Regions from separate parts of the Hahella aquimaris genome, predicted to be linked through region 1. Evidence: predicted binding sites of a transcription regulator. Region 1 holds the regulator's gene; each other region holds the start of a gene.

Region 1 (4,188 bases):
ATCAATCAGTTAACCGCTGTCGGAATGGAGGCGGACATTGATAAAAAGCTTATTGTATTACTTTCTCAGGTAACCGGCGTTTATGCACAACCCAAGTAAACTATTCACCGTGGCGCTGTTGCTGGGCTTTATTTTCGCCCCGTTAAGCCATGCTTTGGACCTTCTTAACGGCAGCGATGAACCAGTGCGCATCAAAGCCGGTCGCTGGGAGAGAGACGGCCAGAAAGGCATCGACACCTATATTGGCAATGTCGTCATTACCCAAGGCAAATCCAGCATTGAGGCGGACAAAGTCATTTTATACACCGATGACAATGGCATCAGTCGCTTCCAAGCAACCGGCAAGCCTGCTCATTTGGTGCAGTTTGACGAAGAAAAACAAACTGAAACCCACGCTTACGCAGAAAACATGGACTATGACCGCAGCCAGAGTAAAGTCGTTATGCGTAACCATGCGCGCATTCTTCAGGACAACAGCTCAGTGGAAGGCGAAGAAATCATTTATTTCACAGACAAGCGTTTAGTCACGGCAAAGGGAGCCTCATCGGGCAATCAAACCGAGCAGGTTGAAATCATCTATCATCCGCCCAAATCTAATAAACAATGAGCACCCTCACTGCCAGAAATCTGGCCAAGGCCTACAAAAAACGGCCTGTTGTAAAAGATGTGTCCGTTGAAATTCGCAGCGGCGAAATCGTTGGCCTCCTCGGACCTAACGGCGCAGGAAAAACCACCTGCTTTTACATGGTGGTAGGACTGATCCCCAGCGACAAAGGCAGCGTATTCATTGACGAAGCGGAAATCACTGGCCTGCCTATGCACGGGAGAGCGCGCAAGGGCATCGGCTATCTGCCACAGGAAGCATCGGTCTTCAGAAAGCTGTCAGTGGAGGACAATATCTACGCCATCCTTGAGACCAGAGCAGATCTCAGCCGCAAGGAGCGCAAACTAAAAATGGAAGAACTGCTACAGGAGTTTCACATCACCCATATTCGCAAAAGCCTTGGCATGAGCCTCTCAGGGGGCGAACGTCGACGCGTGGAAATCGCTCGCGCGCTGGCCACAGAGCCAAAATTTGTCCTGCTGGATGAACCATTCGCCGGGGTGGACCCTATTTCCGTCAACGATATCAAGCAGATTATTGAGCATCTCAAAAAGCGCGGCATCGGCGTTTTAATTACAGATCATAATGTGCGCGAGACCTTGGATATTTGTGAACGCGCCTATATTGTCAGTGAAGGATTTATTATCGCAAGCGGCGCCCCAAGTGATATCCTTGCCAACCCAAAGGTTAGAGAGGTCTATCTGGGTGACCAGTTCAAACTTTAGTTTAACCGGCGGTCTCCATCCCAGATGGACCTCAAGGCTCAAGAGCTTAGGATTAAAGCACCTAATAACTATGAAAAACTCACAAGATCTGTGCCTGAATCGGTGGTAAGCATCAGATGGTTATGAAAACTTCATTGCAGTTAAAGCTGGGTCAACAGCTGACCATGACCCCGCAACTGCAACAAGCAATAAAACTTTTGCAGCTTTCAACACTGGATTTACAGCAGGAGATTCAACAAGCGCTTGAGTCCAACCCCATGCTGGAAGTGTCTGAAGAGGACGAATCACCCAACCACGTTCAGAACGATACGATCAGCGACATGCTCGCCAACAACTCCAGCAAGGAACGAACGCAGGAGTCGGGCATGGATGAAGGGGGGTTCGCTGAAGAGGACAACTGGTCCGACTCCATTCCGAACGATTTGCCCGTCGATACCGCCTGGGATGATGTCTTCCAAAGCGGATCAAGCAACTACAGCGGCGGCGAGGATGACGAATACGACTTCGAGTCCCGCAACAGCAAAGGCGAAACCCTGCAAGACCACCTTCTCTGGCAACTCAACCTTACCCCCATGTCCGACATTGACCGCATGATCGCCGTAGCGATTATTGATGCAGTCAGTCCTGATGGTTATCTCTCCCTCACTCCCGATGAAATTCATAGCGGTCTGCAAACTGAGGGGGAAGAAGAAATTGAGCTGGACGAAGTATGCGCAGTTTTAAAACGTATCCAGCAATTCGATCCTCCCGGTGTCGCCACCTGCAACCTGCAGGATTGCCTGCTGAGCCAGCTGAATCAACTGCCGAAAGACACCCCTTGGCTAGGTCAAGCCAAGCTGGTGGTCAGCCACTACATCAATCTGCTTGGCAACCGCGACTACGCCCAACTAATGCGTCGCAGCCGCCTGAAAGAAGACGATCTGCGGGAAGTACTAAAGCTGATTCAAAGTTTGAACCCAAGACCGGGCGAAGGCATTCAGGAAAGCAATACCGAATATGTGGTTCCTGACGTTATCGTCAAAAAAAACAATGGCCGGTGGCTGGTGGAGCTGAATCCGGAAATCGCCCCCAAGATCCGCATCAACCCTGGCTATGCGGGCTTGGTGAGACGCGCGGACAACAGCTCAGACAACACTTACTTGCGCGATCAGTTACAGGAAGCGCGCTGGTTTATCAAAAGCTTGCAAAGCCGTAATGAAACTCTGTTGAAAGTCGCTTCACAAATCGTCGAACATCAGCAAGGATTCCTAGAGTACGGCGAAGAGGCGATGAAGCCGCTGGTGCTGCACGATATTGCGGAGGCGGTGGAGATGCATGAGTCAACCATTTCCCGGGTGACCACCCAGAAATATATGCACACTCCTCGCGGCGTATTTGAGCTGAAGTACTTTTTCTCCAGCCATGTCAGCACAGACACGGGTGGCGAGTGTTCTTCGACCGCTATTAGAGCTATTATCAAGAAGTTAGTTGCGGCGGAATCACCGAAGAAACCATTGAGCGACAGCAAAATTGCTGCGCTGCTTGGCGAACAGGGCATCAACGTCGCCCGTCGCACGATCGCAAAGTACCGGGAGGCGCTTTCCATTCCGCCTTCCAATGAACGTAAGCGATTAATTTAAAAGGAGGAATACAGGTATAAGACTTAAATCAAATAGTCACAAACTGGATGTGCTAGTATTTTTCATGGAAGTGCAAAATTCATAATGCACCGTATATTGGCATTAGGAGCAAAGTATGCAAATGAACATCACCGGACATCAAGTCGAGTTAACTGAAGCACTGAAAGATTACGTTAACAACAAGTTCGACAAGCTCGAACGACACTTCGACAGTATCAGTAATGTCCAAGTTACGCTCTCCATTCAAAAACAGCGTCAGATTGCAGAAGCAACCATGCACATAAGCGGCGCTGACCTGCATGCCAATGCTGAACACGAAGATATGTACGCGTCAATTGACGCACTGGTGGACAAATTAGATCGCCAGATCCTCAAACACAAAGAGAAGCACGTTGATCGGATGCACGGCGCATCCGCCAGATAACAGAACATGGCCCAAACCACACTAACTATTGAGTCAATTATCTCGCCCGCCCTCACACGCTGTGGGGTGTCGGGCTCGAGTAAGAAGCGCGTTCTCGAATATATCGCCAATCTGATTGCGCAACATTTTCCATTTTTGGACGAGAACGCCATTTTTACCAACCTGATCTGCCGTGAAAGACTCGGCAGCACTGGTATCGGCCAGGGCATCGCAATACCCCACTGCCGCCTGGAAAACTGCGACCGCATCATAGGGGCCTTGATTACACTCAAGGACAAGATCCCTTTTGACGCCATAGACAACGAACCCGTAGACCTGCTGTTCGTTCTGATCGTGCCTCAGGAGGCCACCAGCGAACACTTGGACCTACTGAGCCAACTGGCCCAGAAATTCAATGACCGTCGCTTCTGCGAACACCTGCGCGACTGTGACAACGACGAAACCCTGTTCAGGAGGGTGCTGGAGAAATAATCCAGCTTCGATGGAAAGAGGAAGACATGAAGCTGATTATCGTAAGCGGTCGTTCAGGCTCCGGAAAAAGTACGGCGCTCCATGTCTTGGAGGATATGGGTTATTACTGCATCGATAACCTGCCTATCGGTCTCCTCTCGCCTCTCACCCAAGAGGTGCTGGATCAGGGGAAAACCCAAAACCAGCAGCTCGCCGTCAGCATAGACGCCCGTAATCTTTATAGGGACTTATCGGACTTCCCGTCCATTTACGCCACTCTGCAAGCGCATAATATCGATGTGGAAATCATCTATCTTGACGCTAATGACGCCACCTTGATCAAACGATTTCATGCAACGCGTCGCA
Region 2 (4,188 bases), 450 kb from region 1:
AATCCCATGGCCCGAGCCAGATAAGTGCGTTCTGCATCAACGCGGGCGGTGTGATCCGTAGTGACCTGTTCCAGCTCGCCCTGCCGATAGAGATAAATCCGACTGTCGCCCACATGAAAGATATGCGCCTGCGTCGACTTCAATACCAGAATGGACAAAGTGCACACATATCCTTTGTCGTCATTCAAGGTGCGTAGACTTTGTCCATAAAGCCAGCGGTTCAACGCCTGCAGCACTTTCTGCGCGGCGTTTTTCACCGACCAGGAATCCGGAGTGCAGAAATAATCGCTCAAAAAGTTGGTGACGCAGGCTTCGCTGGCTTCCTTGCCCGCTTCCGCCGCACTGACGCCATCCGCGATGACCGCCACAGCGCCTTTCAATTGCAACGTCTCCCGATCAGGAATACGCACGCCGATGCAGTCTTCATTGCGGGGTTTCACGCCGGCAATGCTGTGTTGATCAACGGATAGCGACAAATCGCTGGCGAATATCATGCGCCACTCATCCTGCTGCAAAAATTAAAGGTAGTACGCCGCAGCAATAGACCCATGTCAATCAGTTCACTTCAATCAGTTGCACGCTGCCGTCTTCGCCCACTTCGACCATATGCCCTTCAGGCTCATCGAGAAACTGCACGGCGAGAAAACAAACTGCCGCCGCTCCTGCAATGGCCATAAAAAATGTGGATGCATCGACGAATGAATACACCGTCAGGAAAGTCACGCCGCCCACATTGCCGTAGGCGCCCGCCATACCCGCGATTTGTCCGGTCATACGGCGCTGCACTAGCGGCACCATGGCGAACACCGCCCCTTCCCCCGCCTGCACGAAGAAGGAGCACAGCATGACTGCCGCCACCGCCGCCGGGATCATCCAGGCTGCAGAAATCTGACTCAGCAGCAAATACCCCACCGCCAGGCCCGCAATCAGGATAGACAAGGTTTTCTTGCGGCCAAAGCGATCCGACAACAGACCGCCGCCAGGACGGGCCACCAAGTTCATCAGGGCGAAAGCGCCTCCCAACAGACCCGCCTGCACTGGCGACAGACCAAAGGTTTCCATGAAAAAAGCGGGCAACATTGACACTACCGCCAACTCCGATCCGAAGGTCACGAAGTACGCCCAGTCCAACACCGCCACCTGCTTGAACTTATAACGCTGCATTTCCGGCACGCCTTGCTTCAGGCGCTCATGATTGACGTTGTAGATCTGCCAGAACTGGACGATAAATAACGCCACCAGCCCCGCCCACAAAATCGAAGCCGTAGAGTCGGATAGCAGTCCCAGACCGGCGGGAGACAGCTTCCAGGTCAACACCGCCAAAGCTATGTACATGGGCAGGTTCATGGCGATGTAAAACCAGAAGTCTTTCCAGGAACTGACCTCCAGTCCCCCGCTCTTCTTGGGTTTGAAATAAGTAGAGCCTTTTGGGGTATTGCGAACTTTGCGGTAAAACAGCAGTCCATAGAAGAAGGCGACGACCCCAGTGGTGGCGATCGCATAACGCCATCCTTCATCTCCGCCATAGATATAAGCGGCGATTGATGGCAGCGTCCAGGCCGCCGCGGTGGAGCCGAAATTCCCCCAACCGCCATAGACGCCTTCCGCCACGCCAACGGTTTTGGCGGGAAACCACTCTCCGACCAGACGGATGCCGATGACAAAACCCGCGCCGATGAATCCACACAAAAACCGGAACAGAGCAAGCTGCTCAAAGGTGGTGGAAAACGCAAATCCCCAACACAGGAAAGCGGAAATCATTAACAACAGACTGTACACCGCACGCGGGCCGAACTTATCCACCAACATGCCAATGACAATACGCGCGGGAATGGTCAGCGCCACGTTCAAAATCAACAGCGCCTTCCACTGCTCATTGGACATATTGAATGCTTCCACAATGAATGGTTTCATCGGCGCGTGGGAAAACCACATGACGAACGTGAGGAAAAACGCGAACCAGGTGTAATGCAAGGTTCGGACGCCCCCTTGGGACAGATCCAAAATATTGAGTTTATCGGATGACATAAATCTTCCTGTCTTATTGGCAGTTGAGTTCTCGTAGAAAAGCACCCACAGGAACTACAAAAGCTGTGCCAACCGATAAAACAGGCTTGTTTAACCTCCTTTCAGCCTGTCCTGATATCTCTTTCGCAACCATGAAGAAACATAAATCCCCATGTATATCAAATAATTAAATTTATCAGGAAGACCGTTAGGCTTTTTTCCGCCACATAACGCACCAAATAAGCGCAACACAAAAAACCAATCCCGCACCAAATTAATCACTCTTGTTGGGCGCCAGCTAAAATTTGCGCACTTTTTTAGAACAAAACTCAGGCGTCATTCCGCACCATTGACAAGCAAAACTCCTCGAAATGCATCGAAAACCACTTTTTATCTCTTTAATTACAGTTACTTAAAAATAACGAGATTTTGGTTGGCGCCATTCATGCTCTATCACCGTCAATTAGCCTGTAGCGGATTCAGCGAGCTGGAGAAGGTCCATGAAAGAAAAATTAGTCGTCGTCGGAAATGGAATGGCTGGAATGCGGACTGTCGAGGAGTTGCTAAAAATAGCGCCGGATAAATACGACATCACCGTGTTCGGATCAGAGCCTCACGGCAATTACAACCGCATCATGTTGTCGCCGTTGTTGTCCGGAGAAAAGACGCTCGAAGACATCATGATCAACGACATGGAATGGTACAAAACTCACAACATCACCTTGCACGCCGGATGGGAGAAGCGGGCGCTGAAAGTGGATCGCCGTAATAAGATTGTGTATGCGGCGGACGGGACAGAAGCGGCCTATGACAGGCTGCTGCTGTCCACCGGCTCCAACCCCTTCATTATTCCTGTACCAGGCAAAGACCTGAAAGGCGTCATCACCTTCCGTGATATTTCCGATGTGGACACCATGCTGTCCGCCGCCAAATCCAAACAACACGCCATCGTTATCGGCGGCGGCCTGCTCGGTCTGGAAGCCGCCAACGGATTGTTGAAGCACGGTATGGACGTCACTGTCGTGCATAACCTGGAAATTCTGATGAATCGCCAGCTGGACGGTCCCTCCGCCCGCTTTCTGCAAGCGGCCCTGGAAGAGCGCGGCATGAAGTTCCGCATGTCCGCCAACACCTCTTGCCTGGAAGGCGATGAGCACGGCAGCGTCAAAGCCATCAAGTTCGACACCGGCGAGACGCTTCCTGCGGATATCGTGGTGATGGCTGTCGGCATTCGTCCCAACACCGAGCTGGCGCAATCCTGTGGTTTGTACTGTGAACGCGGGGTGGTGGTCAACGACACCATGCAAACCTTCGACCCCAGCATCTACGCCATTGGCGAATGCGTCCAGCACCGGGGAGAATTATTCGGCCTGGTGGCGCCCATTTGGGATCAGGCCAAAGTCTGCGCCAACCATCTGGCGGGCTACGGCATCGGCATCTACAAACAGAAGGAAGTCTCCACCAAACTCAAAGTCACCGGCATCGATGTGTTTTCCGCCGGCAACTTCCTGGGGGACAACGACAGCGAAAACATCGTGTTTCAGGACCCCAAACGCGGCGTTTATAAAAAGGTGGTGATCAGAGAGGACAAAATCATCGGTTCTGTGATGTTCGGCGATACCGGCGACGGCTCCTGGTACTTCCAGCTGATGCGCGACAAAACCAACATCAGCGACTTCCGCGACACCTTGCTGTTCGGTCAGCACCTGGTGGGCGACTCGGGCCGCCAGGGCATCAACGCCGTGGCGGAACTGCCTGACGACACGGAAATCTGCGGCTGTAACGGCGTTTGCAAAGGCGATATCGTCAAAGCCATCACCGACAACAAGCTCTTTACCCTGGACGATGTGCGCGCCGCCACCAAGGCGTCCGCGTCCTGCGGCTCCTGCACCGGGCTGGTGGAGCAGGTTCTGGCGGCCACCGTGGGCGGCGACTACAGCACCGCGCCCAGCGAAAAGCCGCTCTGCAAATGCACTGGCTACGGCCATGACACTGTCCGCAAAACCATTCTCGATAACGGCCTGAAAACCTTCCATGAAGTCGCCGCCTTCATGGAGTGGAGCAAGCCGGACGGTTGCCACGTCTGCCGTCCTGCCATCAATTACTATCTGGTTTGCGCCTGGCCGGACCAGAAAGTGGACGACCCACGTTCCCGCTTCATCAACGAGCGGGTGCACGCCA
Region 3 (4,188 bases), 1.9 Mb from region 1:
ATGTTATAGCAATAGGCGGTCAGGCGGCTGTGGTTCAGCTCACCGCGCTCAAGCCGCTCAATCGGGCGCAAAGTCTCCGGCTGTATGCGAATGCGCCATTTACCGCCGCCGGCGGGCATGAAGCCCCAGCGTTCTGTTTCCACTTCGATTTTAGCCCCCATGTCCCGCAATAGCGGCAGGAAGGAGCGTTCAATCTCTGTTAAAGGAGGGGCGAAAGGGTTATGGGTGCCGCCGCCGAACTCAACAGTGGAGGCTCCTTCCGCCTGTAACAGAGGCAGTAGTACGGTTTGGAACACTAGCGCCGTGCTGCCTGCGCTGCCCACATCGAATTTGTAGTCGCCGCCTTTTATCTGGCCAGGTTTGAACGTCAGCCGTGAGGAGCCCAGCTCCGCCCCGTCCACTTTTGCGTTGCATATCGCCTGGGCGGCCTTAACGCAAGTCAGATGTTGACGCATTAGACCCGGTTTGGGGCGTTTACCGCGGATATGGTTGATTTCTATTTCTTTGCCGTACAGCATGGCCAAGGTCAGGGAGGATCTGAGAATCTGTCCTCCGCCTTCGCCCATGCGTCCGTCTATTATTACTTTATCCATTATAAATACCGTACAACTAATCGTGTTGGCGGCGTGACGCCGCCTATCTTCAACCTTTTACGCACACAACCTGTCTCAGCGTATGCACGACTTCAACCAGGTCGGACTGCGCCGCCATCACGGCGTCGATGTCTTTGTAAGCGGAAGGCGTTTCGTCCACTACCGCCGCATCTTTTCGGCATTCCACATGCGCCGTGGCGCGAGCGTGCTCCTCTACGGATACGCGCTTTTTCGCCTCGGTGCGGGACATCACTCTTCCTGCGCCGTGGCTACAGCTACAGAAGCTTTCCGCGTTGCCTTTTCCGCGCACGATGTAGGAGCGGGCTCCCATGCTGCCTGGGATAATTCCCAGCTGACCTTCCTGTGCGCTTACTGCGCCTTTACGGGTTAACCACACGTTTTTTCCGTAGTGGTTTTCCTTCTGCACATAGTTATGGTGACAGTTCACCGCTTCCAGCTCGGCGATTACCGGCTTGTTCAACGTAACCGCCAGGGCGTTCAGCGCCCGTTGCATCATCGCCTGACGGTTAATGCGCGCGAAATCCTGCGCCCAGCCAACGGCATGCACATAGTCGTTGAAGTAATCGGTTCCTTCCGCCAGATACGCCAGATCTTTATCCGGCAGGTTTACGAAGAAGCGCTCCATTTCCTTCTTCGCCAGCTTGATGAAATGCTCGCCGATACGATTCCCAACGCCGCGGGAACCGGAATGCAGCATAATCCATACGTCGTTGTTCTCATCCAGACACACTTCGATGAAGTGGTTACCGGTTCCCAGGGTTCCCAGGTGGTTCACGTTGTTGGTGTTTTTCAAAACCGGGTGCTTTTCACACAGGATTTTGAAACGATCCGCCAACTCGTGATTCCAACGGGCGCCGACATCTTCCGGGATATCATGCCAGGAACCCCGATCACGTCGTCCTGGTTGACGACCATGAGGTATCGCCGCTTCTATCGCGCTACGCAGCGGCCCCAGGGAGTCCGGCAACTGCGTTGCATGCACGTCGGTTTTCACCGCCATCATGCCGCAGCCGATATCCACTCCCACTGCAGCGGGAATAATGGCGCCGGAAGTAGGAATAACAGAGCCGATAGTCGCGCCCTTACCCAGATGTACGTCCGGCATCGCCGCAACCCATTTATGAATGAACGGCAGGGACGCAATGTTTTTCAATTGCTTGCGCGCTTCTGGCTCGAATGGAACGCCGTTGGTCCAGCTTTTGATCGGAACGCCTTTTTCTACGTTAGTAACTTCATATGGCATTTTGGGTTTTGTGCTTTGCATCATTCTCAAACCTTTTTGGTGGGACTCGCTTGTCCCGGAGCAACTGTATTTGGATGAATCGCCTTGCAGCAGGTTCATCTCGATACCATTACTATTACAAAAGCTGGGCCAACTTTTCTCATATACTTAAATGTATGAAAAATAAGAATATATAGAATATTGTCGAAATATGTCGTTGAAGAGATATATCTATTTAGATAGAAATTTATGTTTTTAGATTATCGAATTCCAGATCGAACTTACTCAGATACTGCCGTAGACGATGAGAGTCGTTACTGGAGCTTTTACGCAATCTTGAACGGTTGAAGAGCTGGCGCCCCGCCTCAGACAAAGAGCGGCTGTCACGACAGAGCGCAATCACACTGCGTAACTGATATTGGTCGAAGGCGTCAATTTCCGCCACCTGTTCAGGGGACAGGTAGTCTTCCAATGACGGCAGAGACTCCTGGGCGCTGCTGCGTCGCCAGAATCGCCGTAGACGGTCGCACTCTTCATCCACCAGCGTTTCGTTGATGCGGCCGCCTTCAGAGAGTGTGGCCATACGCTGTACGCAAGCGTTCAGGTCGCGGAAATTACCCTGCCATAAGGAATCCGGCTGTTGGGCGAACTGTAGAAATCTCGCTCGTGCGGCTTTATTGAAGCTGACTTTATGACCTAACTGCTGCTCGGCTTTTTGTAGCTCGTAGTCCAGGTTGGGTTCTATGTCTTCGCGACGGTCTTTCAGCCCAGGCAATTCATAGCTCCACAAATTGATACGGGCCAGCAGGTCCTCCCGAAAGCTGCCGTTGTCGACTTGCTTTTGCAAGTCGCGATTGGTGCCGGCAATAAGCTGGAAGTCGCTGTGCGCTGGGTTGTCCGACCCGACGGGATAGAAGCGCTTCTCCTCAATGGCGTGCAGCAACATCGCCTGCTCATCCAGGCCTAGCTCGCCGATTTCATCCAGGAACAGCAGTCCCTGATCGGCTTTGGCGAGCAGGCCCTTGCGGGCGGTTTGCGCGCCGGTGAATGCGCCCTTGTTATGACCGAACAGGGCAGACATGGCGCTGTCCCCACGTAGCGTGGCGCAGTTGACCGACACAAATTCGCCTTTGACGGAGCCGCGGATTTTCTTCAGCTCAAAAATCTTGCCGGCGAGCTGGGATTTGCCTGCTCCAGTAGGGCCGGTGATCAGAATCGGCGCCTGAGAGCGAATCGCCACCCGTTCGATCTGCTGGATCATGGCGTTGAAGCGGGCGTTGCGGGTGGCGATGCCTGACTTGAGAAACTCCGTTCCTTCCAACTGCTGGCGCTTGAAGCGCGAGCTGATGGCGTCGTATTTGGAGAGGTCGAGATCGATCAGATGATATTTTCCTGCGGCGACGCGCTCGCCCCGGTCTGGAGAGGTCTGCAAAATCTGCGCAGGAATGTAATTCGCTTCACACAACAGGAACCAGCAAATCTGCGCAACATGGGTGCCGGTGGTGATATGCAGTAGATAACGCTCTTCATCTGGCTTGAAAGGATAGTTTTCGGCGAAATCCAGCAGCGTGCTGTAAACCTGTTCGAAGTCCCAGGGATCGCTGAAACTGATTTGTCGCAGGCTCACTTCCGTGTCTGGCGAAACGGTTTCGATATCTGCGCCCACATTATTGGCCAGACGGGAGTCTCTGGCGTCATGCAGCAGCTCTATGCGATCAATCAGCAGGTCCTGTTGCATGAAGATGCCGACGGTCGGGCGCCACACGTCCCAGCGAGCGGGCCCCTTGCCGCGTTTATCCATGGTGGTGCCCAGCAGGCCGATGACTACGTTTTTCATATGATCTTTTTCGATAAATGGATACGGATAGCGATCATATTCTCCGAAGGCTGAAAGGAAGGCAACCTGATAGCTGGAGTGTATGTTTGTAGGGCTTAAGGGGGAAGAGGGCTGGAACGGGTCAACTCTATCCAGGTTGGGTCAAAGTATAAAAAAAGGCCGCACAAAGGCGGCCACAGGGGTTTATAGTGATCGTTAAGATCTGACCGCCGCCAGTTTAACGGTGGCGAAGTGCTCATTGGTCAATTTGACCAGAATAGGCGACAACAGCAGTAGCGACAGCAGGTTGGGGATGGCCATGAAAGCGTTAAAGACGTCGCCGACCAACCAGACGAATTCCAGCTGCGCCAGCGCGCCAATCATGACGCACAGGGTGCTCAACAGGCGGTAAGGAATAATCGCGGCGGAGCCCATCAAGTACTCCCAGCATTTCTCGCCGTAGTAGGCCCAGCCAAGAATGGTGGTGAAGGCGAAAACGATCAACTGGATCGCCAGCAGGTACTCACCGAACCCCG

Evidence for each region. The regulator sigma-54, encoded in region 1, starts transcription at its own class of promoters, with help from an activator protein. The targets are predictions, from matches to a motif close to TGGCACNNNNNTTGCTNT.
Region 2: nirB (nitrite reductase large subunit NirB) is a predicted target of sigma-54. The motif match lies at 2,442-2,459, and genes of this name have one in related genera.
Region 3: O5O45_RS24565 (RtcB family protein) is a predicted target of sigma-54. The motif match lies at 1,972-1,989, and genes of this name have one in related genera.

What each region holds. Positions count from the first base shown of each region.
Region 1 covers NZ_CP132203.1:270,502-274,689, reverse strand. Annotated here, with positions in the region: gene lptC (LPS export ABC transporter periplasmic protein LptC) at 1-99, shown strand, start outside; gene lptA (lipopolysaccharide transport periplasmic protein LptA) at 83-607, shown strand; gene lptB (LPS export ABC transporter ATP-binding protein) at 604-1,329, shown strand; gene O5O45_RS01375 (RNA polymerase factor sigma-54) at 1,452-2,948, shown strand; gene hpf (ribosome hibernation-promoting factor, HPF/YfiA family) at 3,064-3,372, shown strand; gene ptsN (PTS IIA-like nitrogen regulatory protein PtsN) at 3,379-3,843, shown strand; gene rapZ (RNase adapter RapZ) at 3,870-4,188, shown strand, end outside.
Region 2 covers NZ_CP132203.1:6,983,319-6,987,506, reverse strand. Annotated here, with positions in the region: gene O5O45_RS31090 (bifunctional protein-serine/threonine kinase/phosphatase) at 1-494, opposite strand, end outside; gene O5O45_RS31085 (NarK family nitrate/nitrite MFS transporter) at 556-2,028, opposite strand; gene nirB (nitrite reductase large subunit NirB) at 2,508-4,188, shown strand, end outside.
Region 3 covers NZ_CP132203.1:5,553,606-5,557,793, reverse strand. Annotated here, with positions in the region: gene rtcA (RNA 3'-terminal phosphate cyclase) at 1-593, opposite strand, end outside; gene O5O45_RS24565 (RtcB family protein) at 643-1,881, opposite strand; gene rtcR (RNA repair transcriptional activator RtcR) at 2,084-3,673, opposite strand; gene O5O45_RS24555 (alanine/glycine:cation symporter family protein) at 3,869-4,188, opposite strand, start outside.